2 regions of the Clostridium sardiniense genome follow, and region 1 is predicted to be linked to the other one. Evidence: predicted binding sites of a transcription regulator. Region 1 holds the regulator's gene; the other holds the start of a gene.
The links. The regulator LexA, encoded in region 1, represses DNA repair genes until DNA is damaged. The targets are predictions, from matches to a motif close to CNAACANNTGTTNG.

Region 1 (7,946 bases):
AGTTAAAGACTTATTTTTTAATGTACCAGCAAGGAAAAAGTTTTTAAAGTCTTTTACAAGAGAAGGATCTATTATTACAGATATAATAAATAGAATATCTATATCTAACCCTGATATAAGCTTTAAACTATTTAATAATGGCAAAAAGGTTGTAAATACTTTTGGAAATGGAAATGTAAAAGATGTTCTAAGATCTATTTATGGGAAAAAAATTAGTGATAATTTGATCTATTTTAAGAATGATAGAGATTTTATTTCAGTAGATGGTTTTATTGGGAAAGAAGAGATAGCTAGAGGTTCTAGAAATAATCAAAGTATCTTCGTTAATGGAAGATATATAAAAAATAAAACACTAGTTGCAGCGGTAGAAAATGCATTTAAATCTTTTAGTACAGTGAATAAATTTCCTTTCTTTGTATTATTCATTAATGTATATCCTGAATATATTGACGTTAATATACATCCAACTAAGGCAGAAATAAAATTTAAAGATGATAGAGTTATATTTAAATGTGTATTTGATGCAGTGCACAAAGCACTTAAAGAAGATGTATTTAATGAATTTAAATTACCAGAAGAAACAATTGCTAACTCTACAAGAATAGAAAACTTTGAAATGGATTTAAATATAAATGATGATAATATTAAGTTTAACTCATTTGAAAAAAATGAGAAGTTAAATAGAGATTCTCTTGACTATTCAGCAGCAATAACTGAGCAGAAAGAAGAACTTAATAAATTAAAAGAAAAGCTAATAAATAAAGATATTCCTATACATAGTTTAAATGATGATAATATAAATATTGAATATAGCTATGATACAAATCATTCTCCTATAGATACTAATGATAGTTCTTCGAATATATTATATGAAAAACATGAATATTCAAAGCCTACTGTATCTATAGATATAAATACAGATACAGAAAGTTCTATTACTGTAGAAAGGATCGCAAAATTTCCGCCATTAAGGATAATAGGACAATTTAACAAGACGTATATTATAGGAGAATTTAATGAAACATTATATTTAATTGATCAGCATGCAGCTCATGAAAAAATATTATTTGAAAAATATATGAATTCAATAAAAAATGGGTCAATTGTAGTTCAACCTTTACTAGTACCTACTATTATAGAATTAACAGTAGATGAATTGGCTTTTTATGAAGAGAACAGCACTGTTTTTAGTGATGCTGGATTTAAAATAGATTATTTTGGTGGAAATACTTTAGCATTAAAAGAAGTTCCTTACTTTTTAGGTAAATTAGATTCTAAATCATTATTTTTAAGTATTATAGATGATTTGAAAAGTTTAGGAAGCGGAAAAACAATTGATATAAAATATAATAAAATTGCAACCATGGCCTGTAAATCTGCTGTAAAAGGAAATGATTTCTTAAACGAAAGAGAAATGATTAAATTAATTGAAGACTTAAGATTTATTGAAGATCCATTTCATTGTCCGCATGGCAGGCCAACAATAATAAAATTTACAAACTTTGAATTAGAGAAGAAATTTAGAAGAATAGTTTAAAATAAAAGGATGAAATTTTTTATGACAAAGAAAAAGATATTAGTTTTAGGTGGACCTACAGCTGTAGGAAAAACAGCTCTATCCATAAGGCTTTCAAAAAATTTGAATGGAGAAATTATTTCAGCAGATTCAATGCAAATATATAAATACATGGATATAGGTTCTGCTAAAATTACTAAAGATGAGATGGAAGATATTAATCATTATATGATTGATATAGTAGATCCAAATATTAAATTTTCAGTATCTGATTATAAACATTTAGGTGATAAATTTATAAAGAAAATTGTGGATAAAAATAAACTACCTATAATTACTGGGGGAACTGGTCTTTATATAAATGCATTAACTTGTAATATGGATTTTACCGATGCTGAAATTGATGAGAATTATAGAAATTACTTAGAAAATGAGGCTAACTTAAAAGGAAATGAATATATACATGATTTATTAAAAGATATAGATCCTATAAGTTATAAGGAGATACATTATAATAATAGAAAAAGAGTTATAAGGGCTCTTGAAGTTTTTAAGCTTACTGGAAAACCATTTAGTTCATTTAATGCTGGAAATGATTTTTATAAATCTGATTATGATATTTACTATTATGTATTAACAATGAATAGAGAAAATTTATATTCTAGAATAAATAAGAGGGTAGATATCATGATAGATAGGGGGCTAGAAGAAGAATGCATAAAATTAAAGCAAATGGGATATACTTCATCTATGCAATCAATGCAAGGTATTGGGTATAAAGAGATGTTATATTATCTTGAAGGTAAGATTAAAAAAGATGAAGCTATTGAAATGATAAAAAAAGGATCAAGAAATTATGCTAAGCGTCAATTAACCTGGTTTAGAAGAGATCCTAGAGTGATTTTTCTAGATAAAGATATTATGACAGAAGAGGAAATAGTAGAGAAAATAAGTAATGACATTAATATGAAGTAGTTGTATAATATATTTAAGGTGTATTGGTAATTTGGAGGTGTCTTATGAATAAACAACAAAATAATTTGCAAGATATTTTTTTAAATGGTGCAAGAAAAAATAAAATTTCAGTAGAAGTATATCTTACAAATGGATATAAGCTAAAAGGATATGTTAAAGGATTTGACAGTTTTACAGTTGTGTTAGATTGTGATGGTAAACAAATGTTAGTCTATAAGCATGCTGTTACAACAATAACTCCAGCGAAACCTATTCTATTTGCAAATAATGACGTAGATAACGCTTAATAAATAGGCACATTGTTGCCTATTTATTTTTGTGTTTAATTTATACAGGAGGCTAATATGTTAAAAGCAACAGAGGAATTAATTATAAAAAAACATAATATAAAACATAATGCATTTGAGCTTTATAAAAAAGCTTTAGAAGATGTAGAAGATGAATTTAAAAAGTTAGATGAAATTAGAGAATATAATCAATTAAAAGTTCTTTCTGCATTTCAAGATGAAAGAATAAGTGATAGCCATTTTACAAATACTACAGGATATGCTTATGATGATATGGGTAGAGATGGTTTAGACAAAGTATATGCAAGAGTATTTAATACAGAAGCTGCTATTGTTAGACCACACTTTGTAAATGGTACTCATGCTATTGGTACCGCTTTATTTGGTAATCTACGTCCTGGAGATACATTACTTGCAATATCAGGACAACCATATGATACATTACACGGAGTAATTGGAATAAGTAAAGATACTGGAATGGGATCTCTTATAGAATACGGGATTAAGTATAATGAGATTGACTTAATAGATGAAAAATATTTTGATTTAGAAAAAATAAAAAAAGCTATACTAAATGATTTATCAATAAAAATGGTACATATACAAAGAAGTACTGGATATAGTACTAGAAGTTCACTTCAACTTAATCAAATAAAAGAAGTGATTGAATTAGTTAAAAGCTTAAATGAAAATATAATAGTTTTTGTTGACAATTGTTATGGTGAATTTGTAGATATAATAGAACCTACAGATTTTGGTGCAGACTTAATGGCTGGCTCTCTAATAAAAAATATAGGAGGAGGGATTTCTCCAACTGGTGGATATATAGTAGGTAAGCAGAAATATGTTGATAATGCTTCATATAGATTAACTGTTCCAGGAATAGGTGGTGAATGTGGTGCCACACTTGGAGTTATGAGAACATTATTCCAAGGATTCTTCTTGGCCCCTCATGTAACTATTGAAGCTGTAAAAAGTTCTATTTTTTGTGCAAGAGTTATGGAACTTGCTGGATTTGAAGCTAAACCCGCTGCAAAAGAGAAAAGAACAGATATAGTTCAAACAATTATATTTAGAAACAAAGAAAAATTAATTGAATTTATCAAAGGTATACAACAAGGATCACCAATTGATTCATTTGTTCATTGTATTCCAATTCCAACTCCAGGTTATGAAGATGAAGTAATAATGGCCGCTGGAGCATTTATACAAGGTTCTTCAATTGAACTATCTGCAGATGCTCCTATTAGAGAACCTTATATTGCTTATATTCAAGGTGGACTTACATTTGATCATGCTAAAATTGGTGTATTAATTGCTTTAAATAAAGTTTTAAATTCTTAAACAAAATGGCTTAGAGAAAATACTCTAAGCCATTTTGTTTAAATCTAAATTAAGTTCTATATTTGTATCTTCACTTCTAGTAACTTCTTTAAAATGTTTAGATAAGCTTTTATGCTTATCTTTAGTTATAATATCAATGCCATTAAAAATAAATTTATCATTATTATATCTTATAAATCTATACAAATTATATAAGTCTAATGATGAAATTAATATATTAGCAGAGGCAATACTAACTAAAACTATGCTATTATATAAAAAAGTTATTATAAATAGCGGTATAATAGTAAGTATTATAAAAGGTAATATTAAGGCTAATATATGTCTTTTATTACTTGCATATTTACTATAATAAATTGAAATATGAAAATTATCTATCCACATTATTAAATTAATATTTTTAAAATTCTTATATGCAACACCTTGGATAAATAAATGTATTGGAATGCATAAAAATATACATAAAAACATTAATAATAAATATGATAAAAGTGTTGCTATAAAAGCATCTTTATAAAAAAATAATTTGTATCCAAAAGAAAAAAAGTTTAGAAAAAATATAAAAAGAAATATATAAAATCTATTTTTAAATATTTCTTTTCTAGAATTATTATTTGTTTTATATTTTAAAATTTTCATAAATCCTCCTTTAAGAATAAAAATAAGAGAGTCATATATATATATGACTCTCTTATTTAACGTATTCTTTAGTAAGCTCTAAAAATACCAACTAATTTCCCTAATATCTTACAATCATCTACAATTATAGGATCCATGCTATCATTTTCTGGTTGAAGACGTATATAATCCTTTTCCTTAAAGAACCTTTTGATAGTAGCAGTATCATCTATTAAAGCGACTACTATATCACCATTAATAGCTGTTTGTGTTCTTTCAATTATAGCTAAATCATTATCATTTATTCCTACGTTAATCATACTATTACCATTAACTTTAAGCATAAATAATTCTCTATTATGTTTTATAAAATCAATTGGTAATGTAAAAGTATCCTCTATATTTTCTGTGGCTAGAATTGGAGCGCCAGCAGTTATATTACCTATTATAGGTATATTAATCATTTCACGTTTAGGTTGTGAAAATTCAGTTATTTCAAGAGCTCTTGGTTTAGTAGGATCTCTCTTTATAAGACCTTTTTTCTCTAATCTTTTTAAGTGACCATGTACTGTTGATGTTGATTTTAAGCTTACAGCCTCGCAAATCTCTCTTACAGATGGTGGGTAACCCTTATTCTCGGTATAATTTTTTAAAAAATCATATATTTGACTTTGTTTATCTTTACCCTCTAACATTGCATAGCACCTCACATTCTTTGAATTAATTATATCATATGAGTAAGTATATATCAAACTTATGTTCTTAAAACATATGTTCTATTTGTATTTATAAATTTAATTTGTTATAATATAATTTGATTTTATACACTAAAAAGGGTGGTGTAACAATGATAAAAAAATATACTGATGATGATTATTGCGATTTATATGAAAATAAGCTATGCGATAACTGTGGAAAATGCCTTGAAGAAGATGGTATCGATATAAGAGCAATAAAAATAGAAGATATAGCAAAAAATATTGAAGAAAATAAATTCTTAGAAGAAGAATGGAAAAATATGATTGCAAAAGCACAAAATATTGATCCTACACTTGATAAAGAAGATTTAGAAAAGGCTCTAAAAGAAGCTTATTCATCATTAAAAATAGATGAAAATACTTTTAATTCTAATATAGAATCTAAAAGTGAGGAAAAATATATAGATGCCTTTGAATTTATTGAATATTTAGATGAGGCAGATTTGTTAGAAGATACACTTGAAGAAGAAACGGAAGAAATTTTCCCAGGTGTAAGAAGATTAATAAAAAAGAATAATCAATAAAAAAATAAGTGGAATTAAACCACTTATTTTTTTATTCAGAATAAATTAAATAAAATTGATAAATACTAATACTGAAATTATGATAAGAATAGGAGAGATTAATATGAATAAATTAAAATTAACCAAACTTATTGTAGCAAGCAGTATAATATTATCATCTTTTTCATTAATAGGATGTACAAATAATAAAACAGTAAATGATACAAAAGAGAAAGTGGAACAGGGTGCCAATGAAACTAAAGACAAAGTGGAGCAAGGAGTTAATGACGTTAAAAATGCGACAAACGAAACAATAAAAAAATTTACTGATGCTGAAGGTAAATATGATAAAAATGCTATAATAAAAGACTTAAAAGAAAAAGGCTTTAATCCTGAAGTAACTAGCACTAAAGCTAATGATAATACAAAGATTTTTTCAGTTGATAAGCAAATTGTAAAAATAAAGGGTGGAGAATTATCTTTATATGAATATCCAATGGATGCAAAAGGAAAGTTAGAAGAAGATATTAAATCAATTCAAAATAACGGAAAAACAATAAACGGAGTAACAATGACCTGGACTACTGCTCCTCATTTTTATAAAAAGGGGAGAGTATTAGTTGTATACGATGGAAACTCTCAAGAAATAATAAAAGCTTTAAATGAAATATTAGGAAATCCAATTATGGGATAGTAAAAAAAGACCAACAAAAATGTTGGTCTTTTTTAATTTTAAATTTTTGATAAAGGATTAGATTTTACAGCTTCTCTTAAAGTATCATCATCAACGTGTGTATATATTTGTGTTGTAGATATATTTTCATGACCTAAAATAGTTTGTAATGACCTTATATCTACATCTCCATGCTTGTACATTAATGTAGCAGCGGTATGCCTAAGTTTATGTGGAGTATACTTTTCATCTTTAAGACCAGCGCGTTTTGTATAATTTTTGACCATTATTTCAACAGTTCTCTTATTTATAGGAGTACCTCTGTTAGATAAAAATAAATATTTTTTATTATCATCGCTACTTTTAGAATCATCACGATGTGCTAAATAATCAGACAAAGCTTTCATACATGCTTCATTTAAATAAACAGTTCTCTCTTTATCACCTTTTCCTATAATAGTTAAAGTATCTCCTGATATTTTATCTAGCTTTATATTACATAGTTCAGATAATCGCATTCCACAATTTAAAAATAATGTTATAATACAATAATCTCTATAATAATTTTTATTATTTTTATCCATAGATTTTAATAGCTGTATACTTTCGTTTAAATTTAAATATATTGGATGTCTTTTATTAATTTTAGGGGATTCCAATTCTAATGTAGGATTCTCATCTATTATTTTAGCTTTATTCTGAAGATATTTAAAAAAAGATTTTAAAGTTGCAACTTTTCTAGCCCTAGCATAAGCGCTATTATTTCTATATTTCTCTAAAAAGCTCATAAATGCATATAATTCTGATAACTTAATTTTTTTAATAAAATCATTATCTATATTATTTATAATAATATCTTCAAATTCTGTGTTTTTATCTATAACTTCATCTCTATATAATTTAAGAAATCTAAAAAACATAGTAAGATCTACTTTATAAGCATCTATTGTATTTATAGATTTAGCTTTTATGGTTTCTAAATAATTCAAAAAATCCACTACAATAGGTGGGAGAGACTCACTTTTCTTTAAGTCTTTAAAATCGTATAACATGTTAACACCTTCTTTATAATGTATTTACATCTAATTTTAGCATATTTTATTATGAATTAGAAGGTTATGCAAACATATGTTCTAAATATCCAATTTTGGCATATTTATCTGTATATACCCAATATCTAATTAAAATTATAGATATTTAGTTGTTATAAATAAATATATTTATTAGATATATTTATATCTTTTAAAAATATAGAAATTTTCTATAATAAAT
Region 2 (7,946 bases), on a different contig from region 1:
GAACAGAGCTATACATAGTAAATATGTTAAGACTAGCATTGTGGTTTCTTTCTTACCTTTAAACATTAAATCACCTCACGCCATTTAAGACAGTACTTTAAATACTGCTGTTCCTATAGCTATTTGATCCTTTGTAAATAGCTTAACTCTTCCGCTTATCTTTTCACCATTTAAGAAAGTTCCATTTGTACTTCCTAAATCTTCTAATATTAGCGCATTATTTTTTACCATTATTTTGGCATGATTACCTGATACATATTGATCTGATAACACTACTGTGTTATTACCTCTTCTCCCTATTGTAGTTACATCCCTAATCGGTATTACCGAGCCTACCTTTAATGCCGTATTATCCCCTATTTCTATTATCTCTATCCCATGATGTCTTCGTTTTGAAGGAATAGGTCTTTTACTATTACTATTGCTTTTAGCATTAGTTGGTGCATTCCCTCCACTCTTAACATCTTTGGCCATTATTTTTAAGGCATAAATTATTATAAAGTATAATAGTACGATAAAAATTATTCCAAATACGACTGCAATAAATTTTGAAAAATCCATCTTTTCACCTCGAAAAATTACTTTATCTTTTTGATTATACACCAAAATAATATTAAATTCCTACATTTATATTACAATTATTGCTTGTATGAGTAATTAACTAGCTTTCTTAGTAAACTTTTCTAAAAGCTAGTTAATTAATTTATAATATTTTGTTTTCTTTGTTTACTTTAATATTTTACGTAGATAATATCCAGTATATGAATCCTTTATTTCACATATTTTTTCCGGTGTTCCTGTACCTATAATTGTACCACCTTTATCTCCACCTTCTGGGCCTAAATCTATGATATAATCAGCACACTTTATCATATCTAAATTATGTTCTATTACTACAACTGAATTACCAGCATCCACTAATCTTTGTAATATTTGAACAAGCCTATTTACATCATCTATATGAAGTCCTGTTGTTGGCTCATCTAAGATATACAATGTTTTACCTGTACTTCTCTTTGAAAGCTCAAATGCAAGCTTTATTCTTTGAGCCTCACCACCTGATAACTGAGTTGATGGTTGACCTAATCTTATATATCCAAGCCCTACATCATAAAGTGTTTGAAGTTTATTTTTAATTCTTGGTATATGTTCAAAGAATTCTAAAGCCTCTTCTACTGTCATATTTAAAATATCATCTATATTTTTACCTTTATACTTAACTTCTAATGTTTCTCTGTTGTACCTTTTTCCCTTACAAACTTCACATGGAACATATACATCTGATAAGAATTGCATTTCTATCTTTATTATTCCATCTCCAGAACACGCCTCACATCTTCCACCTTTAACATTAAAACTAAATCTTCCCGGCTTATATCCTCTCATTTTAGCTTCTGGTGTTTGTGAGAATAATTCTCTTATTATATCAAATGTTCCAGTGTATGTTGCTGGATTTGATCTTGGAGTTCTTCCAATTGGACTTTGATCTATATCGATTATCTTATCAATATTTTCATATCCTTTAATTTCTTTATGAGCTCCAACTGGGTTTTTACTCTTATTTACTAATTTATTTAATCCCTTATAAAGAATTTCATTTACTAAAGTACTCTTTCCAGATCCAGATACTCCTGTAACCATAGTAAGCATTCCAAGCGGAAAATCTACTGTAACATTTTTTAAATTATTTTCCTTTGCTTTAGAAACAGTAATCTTATTGCCATTTCCTTTTCTTCTTTCACTTGGTACTTCTATTTTCTTCTCTCCAGTTAAGTACTGTGCAGTTATGGATTCCTTACATTTTTTAATTTCTTCCATTGGACCTGCTGCAACAATATTTCCACCATGCTCACCTGCCCCTGGTCCAATATCAACAACATAATCAGCTTCTCTTATAGTATCTTCATCATGTTCTACGACTATAACAGTATTACCTACATCTCTTAAATGTTTTAATGTCTTAATTAATCTATCATTATCTCTTTGATGAAGTCCTATACTAGGTTCATCTAAAATATATAAAACCCCCATAAGTGCAGAACCTATTTGAGTTGCAAGTCTTATTCTTTGAGATTCCCCACCAGATAAAGTTCCTGAACTTCTTGATAGATTTAAATAATCTAATCCTACATTCACTAAGAACTCTAATCTACTTACTATCTCTTTTACTATTTGCTCGCTTATTATTTTGTTCTTTTCTGAGAATTCAACACTATTTATAAAATCTAACTCTTCTTGTATTGAAAGCTCAGTAAATTCATAAATATTTTTATCTCCAACAGTTACAGCAAGAGCTTCTTTATTAAGTCTTGCACCTTTACACTTAGGACAGTGCTTATTACTCATATATTGTTCTATTTCACCTTTTATAAGATCAGAGTTAGTTTCTCTATATCTTCTTTGAAGAGCATTGATTTCGCCTTCCCATACTGAATTATAGGTAGCTCTGACTCCTTCTTTTACGTAATCTACTTTTAATCTCTTTCCTTCTGTTCCATATAAAAGTACTTTTACTATATCTTTTGGCAAATCCTTTATTGGAGTGTTTAAATCAAACTCATATTCTTTGCTTAATGCTTTCAGGAATGAGAATGTCCATGAATCATCTTTTAATCTTCCTTCACCCCAACAAGCAATTGCACCTTCCATAATACTTAAATCTTTATTTGGAATAACTAAATCTTCATCGATCTCTATTAATGTTCCAAGACCATCACAATAGTCACACTTACCAAATGGTGAATTAAATGAGAACATTCTTGGTGCTAATTCTTCTATACTTATTCCACAATCAGGACATGAGAATTTTTCGCTATATAAAGTATCTTCTCCACCCATTTCATTTATTATAATTAAGCCTTCTCCTAGCTTTAAACCAGTTTCTATAGAGTCTGTAAGTCTTCCTTCTATACCTTCTTTAATAACTAACCTATCTACTACTGCTTCTATACTATGTTTTTTGTTCTTTTCAAGCTTTATATCTTCCTCAGTAAGGTCATATATTTCTCCATCTATTCTTGCTCTAACAAAACCATTCTTTTTAATATTTTCTAATATCTTTTCATGAGTTCCTTTTCTACCTCTTACAACTGGAGCTAGAATTTGTATCTTTGTTCTCTCTTCAAGTTCCATTACTTTATCTATAATTTGATCTACTGATTGTTGACTTATTACTTTTCCGCATTTAGGACAATGTGGTATTCCTACTCTGGCATAAAGAAGTCTTAAATAATCATATATTTCTGTTATTGTACCCACAGTAGACCTTGGATTCTTACTTGTTGTTTTTTGATCTATTGAAATCGCTGGAGATAATCCTTCTATATATTCAACATCAGGCTTGTTCATTTGACCAAGGAACTGTCTTGCATATGCTGATAATGATTCAACGTATCTTCTTTGTCCTTCAGCATAAAGAGTATCAAATGCTAATGATGATTTACCTGAACCTGAAAGTCCAGTAAATACTACTAACTTATCTCTTGGTATTTCTAAGCTAACATTCTTTAAATTATGTACTTTAGCTCCTTTTATTATGATTTTATCCTTCATATTATTGTTACCTCTCTTTTAACTTATAGCTTTATTTTAGACTTATATTTACTAATTAATTCTCGAACATAAGTTCCCATAAGTTAATTTTAAATTTATCTCATCTTATTGTCAATTATATCACTTGTCTTTCCTATTATTAAGTAACAAGTAGAATTACTAAGTAATTTTTAAGAATTGTTAAAATTATAATAAATTCTCTCATATTTAGAAGGTGTGTAGCTTAAAGGTATAGCCATTTATACGCTGCTTATATGAATCATAATAATATTTTAGTTTCTTTTTTATTCTCTTATCTAAGTAATACTACATTCCATTTAGATACTTTATTTCCATTAAACCACCTATATATTTTGATTATTATAAAAAAAGAAAGATTAGTCTTCTCTAATCTTTCTTTATATGTATTATAGATTCTTTTCTCTTATAATTATCTTAGCTGCCTCTTCAGCCATATCTCCTGTAAATCTCACGCACTGATCCTTATGTTCTGGTGAACCCATAGTTAATCCTTTAGTTAGAATTCTACAACAAGTTACTCTATTAGCTTCTCTAAACTTATCATGTAACTCTTTAGATAATTGAAGTGTCTTGTCTACTTCCTTTCCAGCAGCTTCGCTTCTACCAAACATCATTCCAATTGACATAACAGCTCCTGCTAATGCTCCACATGTACATCCTGATCTTCCTATCCCAACTGGGAATCCTGATGCAAATTTAACAACATCATCACTTAACTCTGGCATGAACTCATCCTTTAAAGTCTTAACTATAGCCTCTGAACAAAAGAAACTACCTACTCTATAATAATTTTCAGCAGTTTCTCTAATTCTTTTAATATCTTCATTAGTCAAACTAAATCCCTCCTTAATTATATACATTATAATTTTAACATATATAATTGAAAGTCTTAGTTATTCTCTACAAACTTAACATTTCTCTTAGCTACATTACGTAATTTCCCTAATAGCTTGTCTGCACTCACTATGATAAATGACATACCTATAAATGCTATAACTAAAAATACTAGATAATTTAAAAATTCCTTAAATGTTATAGTATTTAAATCTAAGAATGGATATGGGTATGATCCTATAATATTTCCTATAAATAACGCCCAAAATAAATATACTATAGGGAATATTATCCACATACTAATATCTTTATAATTATAGTTTCCTCCTCTGCTTAAAAGTAACCAATCTAAAATAAAGGCAATTGGTGAAAATCCATGTAGTATATAACTTTGAATCTTCTCAATACCTTGCTGATCCCAAGCTGAATTTAAAACAAAGAAAAATACTATTCCTGCTATACATATGTAAAGTGTTATTGCACCTCTTACACTATCTTTATTTAAGAATTGTATTCTTTCTCCTAAAAAAGCTTTATTTATAAACCAAAGCATTACTAATATGTTACTGTATTCTGTAAAATATGAGAAAAATCCTAGTACTCTTCCCATATATGTTGGTATTTCACTAACTAATATTTGATTAGTAAATGATCCTAATATAGCTAATAATATAATAATTCCAGCTATTCCTCTCCAAATTTTATGTACTTTATTCATTTATTCACCTCGTATTGTTTAATTCTCTTTATAATTATATAAAATTTATTTTGACTGTCAAATATTTTAATAATTAAACTATGTTATAGGATTTCATTTAAACTATTATAAGAAAAAGAAAGTAATTACTATCAAAATAGTAATTACTTTCTTTTTCTAAAACTTAATGGACATATAGCAATCCAATAGTAAGAGGTCCCATTATGGTAATCAAAATATTACCTACTGCATAGGAAGGTGTATAACTTAACGCAAATATACTACTTCCATTTTCTTCAGTTATAGCATTTAATGCAGCTGTTATTGTACCTGCACCACAAAGTGAACCTATTATATCTACTGGTTCTAATTTTAGTGCATATTTTCCAAAGTACAATGAAAGTACATGTGGAATTAGGCATACCAATATACCTATTATTAATACTGCAAATCCCATTGATTTTAATGCAGGAATAAATGCGCTTCCAGCTTGTAATCCAACTACAGCAATAAATAAATTTAAACCTACACTCTTTAAGAACCAACGTGTTGATGATGGTATTTCTCCAAAATGTGGATGTTTATTTTGATACCATCCAAATAATAGACCTGAGAATAATGCACCACCACCACTTCCAAGAGTTAATGGAACATCATGAATTGTTAATGCTAATGTTCCTATTAAAACACCTACTATAATCCCAAATGTTAAATAACTAACATCTGTTGAAGTACCATTATCTTTAACATATCCAAATTCTTTTATTATTTTAGATATAGCATGTTTAGGTCCTATAAGTGTTAATATATCTCCATTTCTCATTTCTGTTTCGTCTTCTAATTTTTTTCCGTTTCTTTTAACTGATTCTAACATAATGTTATTGCTATATAAGTCTTTTAAATTTTTTATATTGAATTCTTTAGTTAACATTATTTCTGATTTTTCTAAAGATACATTCATATACTTTTCATCAGATGTTTCTACTAAATCATCAGTTTCAGCTTCTACAATATCTGTAAGATTACCTATTATAGTAATATAGTCACCTGAAGCTATAACTGTACTTTGATCAAAATTAGTATCTTCACCATTTTTGAATATTTTTTCAAAAGTAACTTTATTTTTAAAGCCCTTTTCAATATCAGATACTGATTTACCTACATATGATGAACCTTCATTAACTAAGAAAGCACGCATCTTTATATTATTCACTATGCTTGAATTATCTGATGCATCTCCCTTAAAATGAATCTTTTCAATCATCCTTTTTGTTTCTTCTTTTAGATTTACTCCTAAAAGCATAGGTGCAATGTTTTTTAAGAAAATAAGTATCCCAACTGTTCCAAAAACATATGTTATTGCATATGCAATTGCAACTTTAGATTCCATAGCTGATTTTACAGCCGCTGTTGCATTTAGTCCATTTATAGCTGATGCTGATGTTCCTATAACAGCTGATTGTGTAAGAGAACCTGCAATTATTCCAGCACCCTCCCCTGCATCTACATGGAATACTTTGAAACAAATCATAGCAACTATAAAAGCAACTACACTAAAAAATACTGAGTGAATAACTAGTTTTACACCTGATTTTTTCAAACTATTTACAAAAGCAGGTCCAACTTCATATCCTATTGTGAATATGAAAAAGCTAAAGAATATATTTTTTACTATTGGTGATACGTGAAACACTCCAAACTGTCCTATAATCAATCCAATTATAAGTGTTCCAACAGTTGAACCTAGACTAAATGATTTATACTTAAACTTACCTATTAAGTATCCAAGTGCTAAACAAAAGAATATTGCTACACTTGGATTCTTTTCTAAAAAGTCAATAATCACCTTCATACCAAATCACCTTCTGTTTCTAATAAATGTTTTTGTTTTACTTATTATTTTTGTTGCTCATAATCACTGTAGTACTCAGAAAGTAATTCTAACACTTGTTTTGCTATTTTTTTATATGCGTCATCTGGTAAATTAGCTTCAGATACTCTTAATGTTCCAGGTGTTGCTCCAAAGCATACCCCCTCCATTAATACTACTCCATTCTTTTCTGCTAATTTTAATAAAAAATCAATTGGTTCAAATCCATTTTCTAAATATTTTCTAAAGTCGCTATTATAGTGACCTTCTGCTAGAGCATATATATCTATCAATGAATAGTATTTTGCATTTTCCTTGCTATTATCTTCATCAATTCCTAATGTAGAGAATAAATCGTGATATCTTGAAGCTACTAATTTTTTAGAACTTTCAATATATGGATCTTTTTCTTTTGTAAGTAAAGCTGTTGATGCAAATAATGCCATCATAACTTGTTGAGGTGTAGATAATCCTGATGTATGATAAAGTCCAATTGAACGACTATCTGCAACTAAACGATCTATGAATTTTAATTTACGTGGTTCTAAAGTTACAAGTCCATACCTTTCATCAAGTTTCTTTAATTCTTCTTCTGGAAGTTTTTCTATTAAGCTATCAAATACATTTTTTTCATTTGCAGCTATTAAACCAATTCTCCATCCTGTTGCTCCATATAATTTTGAGAATGAATATACAAGTAAAGTATTATGTGGTGCAACACTATATATTGTTTGGAATCCATTTACAAATGTTCCGTAAACATCATCAGTTATAATAATTAAATCCTTACGTTTTTGAACAATCTTAGCTATTGCATCTAAAGCTTGATTATCTAATGCTTTTGATCCTGGATTTGAAGGATTTACGAAGAATAACGCTTTGATACTTTCATCTTCTAATTTTGATAATTCATTTGATGATATAACCCATTTATTTTCTTCTTTAGATCTTAAATCTATTTCTATCATTTCA

Region 2: a site for LexA is predicted at 3,616-3,629, ahead of uvrA (excinuclease ABC subunit UvrA). Genes of this name have one in related genera too.

The regions. Positions count from the first base shown of each region.
Region 1 is NZ_JAIKTU010000006.1:208,441-216,386, reverse strand. Features, by position in the region: gene mutL (DNA mismatch repair endonuclease MutL) at 1-1,537, shown strand, start outside; gene miaA (tRNA (adenosine(37)-N6)-dimethylallyltransferase MiaA) at 1,559-2,491, shown strand; gene hfq (RNA chaperone Hfq) at 2,536-2,778, shown strand; gene K5V21_RS09275 (methionine gamma-lyase family protein) at 2,836-4,122, shown strand; gene K5V21_RS09270 (DUF3267 domain-containing protein) at 4,147-4,761, opposite strand; gene lexA (transcriptional repressor LexA) at 4,830-5,435, opposite strand; gene K5V21_RS09260 (hypothetical protein) at 5,588-6,022, shown strand; gene K5V21_RS09255 (hypothetical protein) at 6,126-6,695, shown strand; gene K5V21_RS09250 (tyrosine recombinase XerC) at 6,734-7,726, opposite strand.
Region 2 is NZ_JAIKTU010000013.1:89,124-97,069, forward strand. Features, by position in the region: gene K5V21_RS15150 (FtsW/RodA/SpoVE family cell cycle protein) at 1-66, opposite strand, end outside; gene K5V21_RS15155 (FHA domain-containing protein) at 85-561, opposite strand; gene uvrA (excinuclease ABC subunit UvrA) at 727-3,552, opposite strand; gene K5V21_RS15165 (C-GCAxxG-C-C family (seleno)protein) at 3,960-4,406, opposite strand; gene K5V21_RS15170 (Pr6Pr family membrane protein) at 4,463-5,125, opposite strand; gene aspT (aspartate-alanine antiporter) at 5,289-6,956, opposite strand; gene K5V21_RS15180 (bifunctional aspartate transaminase/aspartate 4-decarboxylase) at 7,001-7,946, opposite strand, start outside.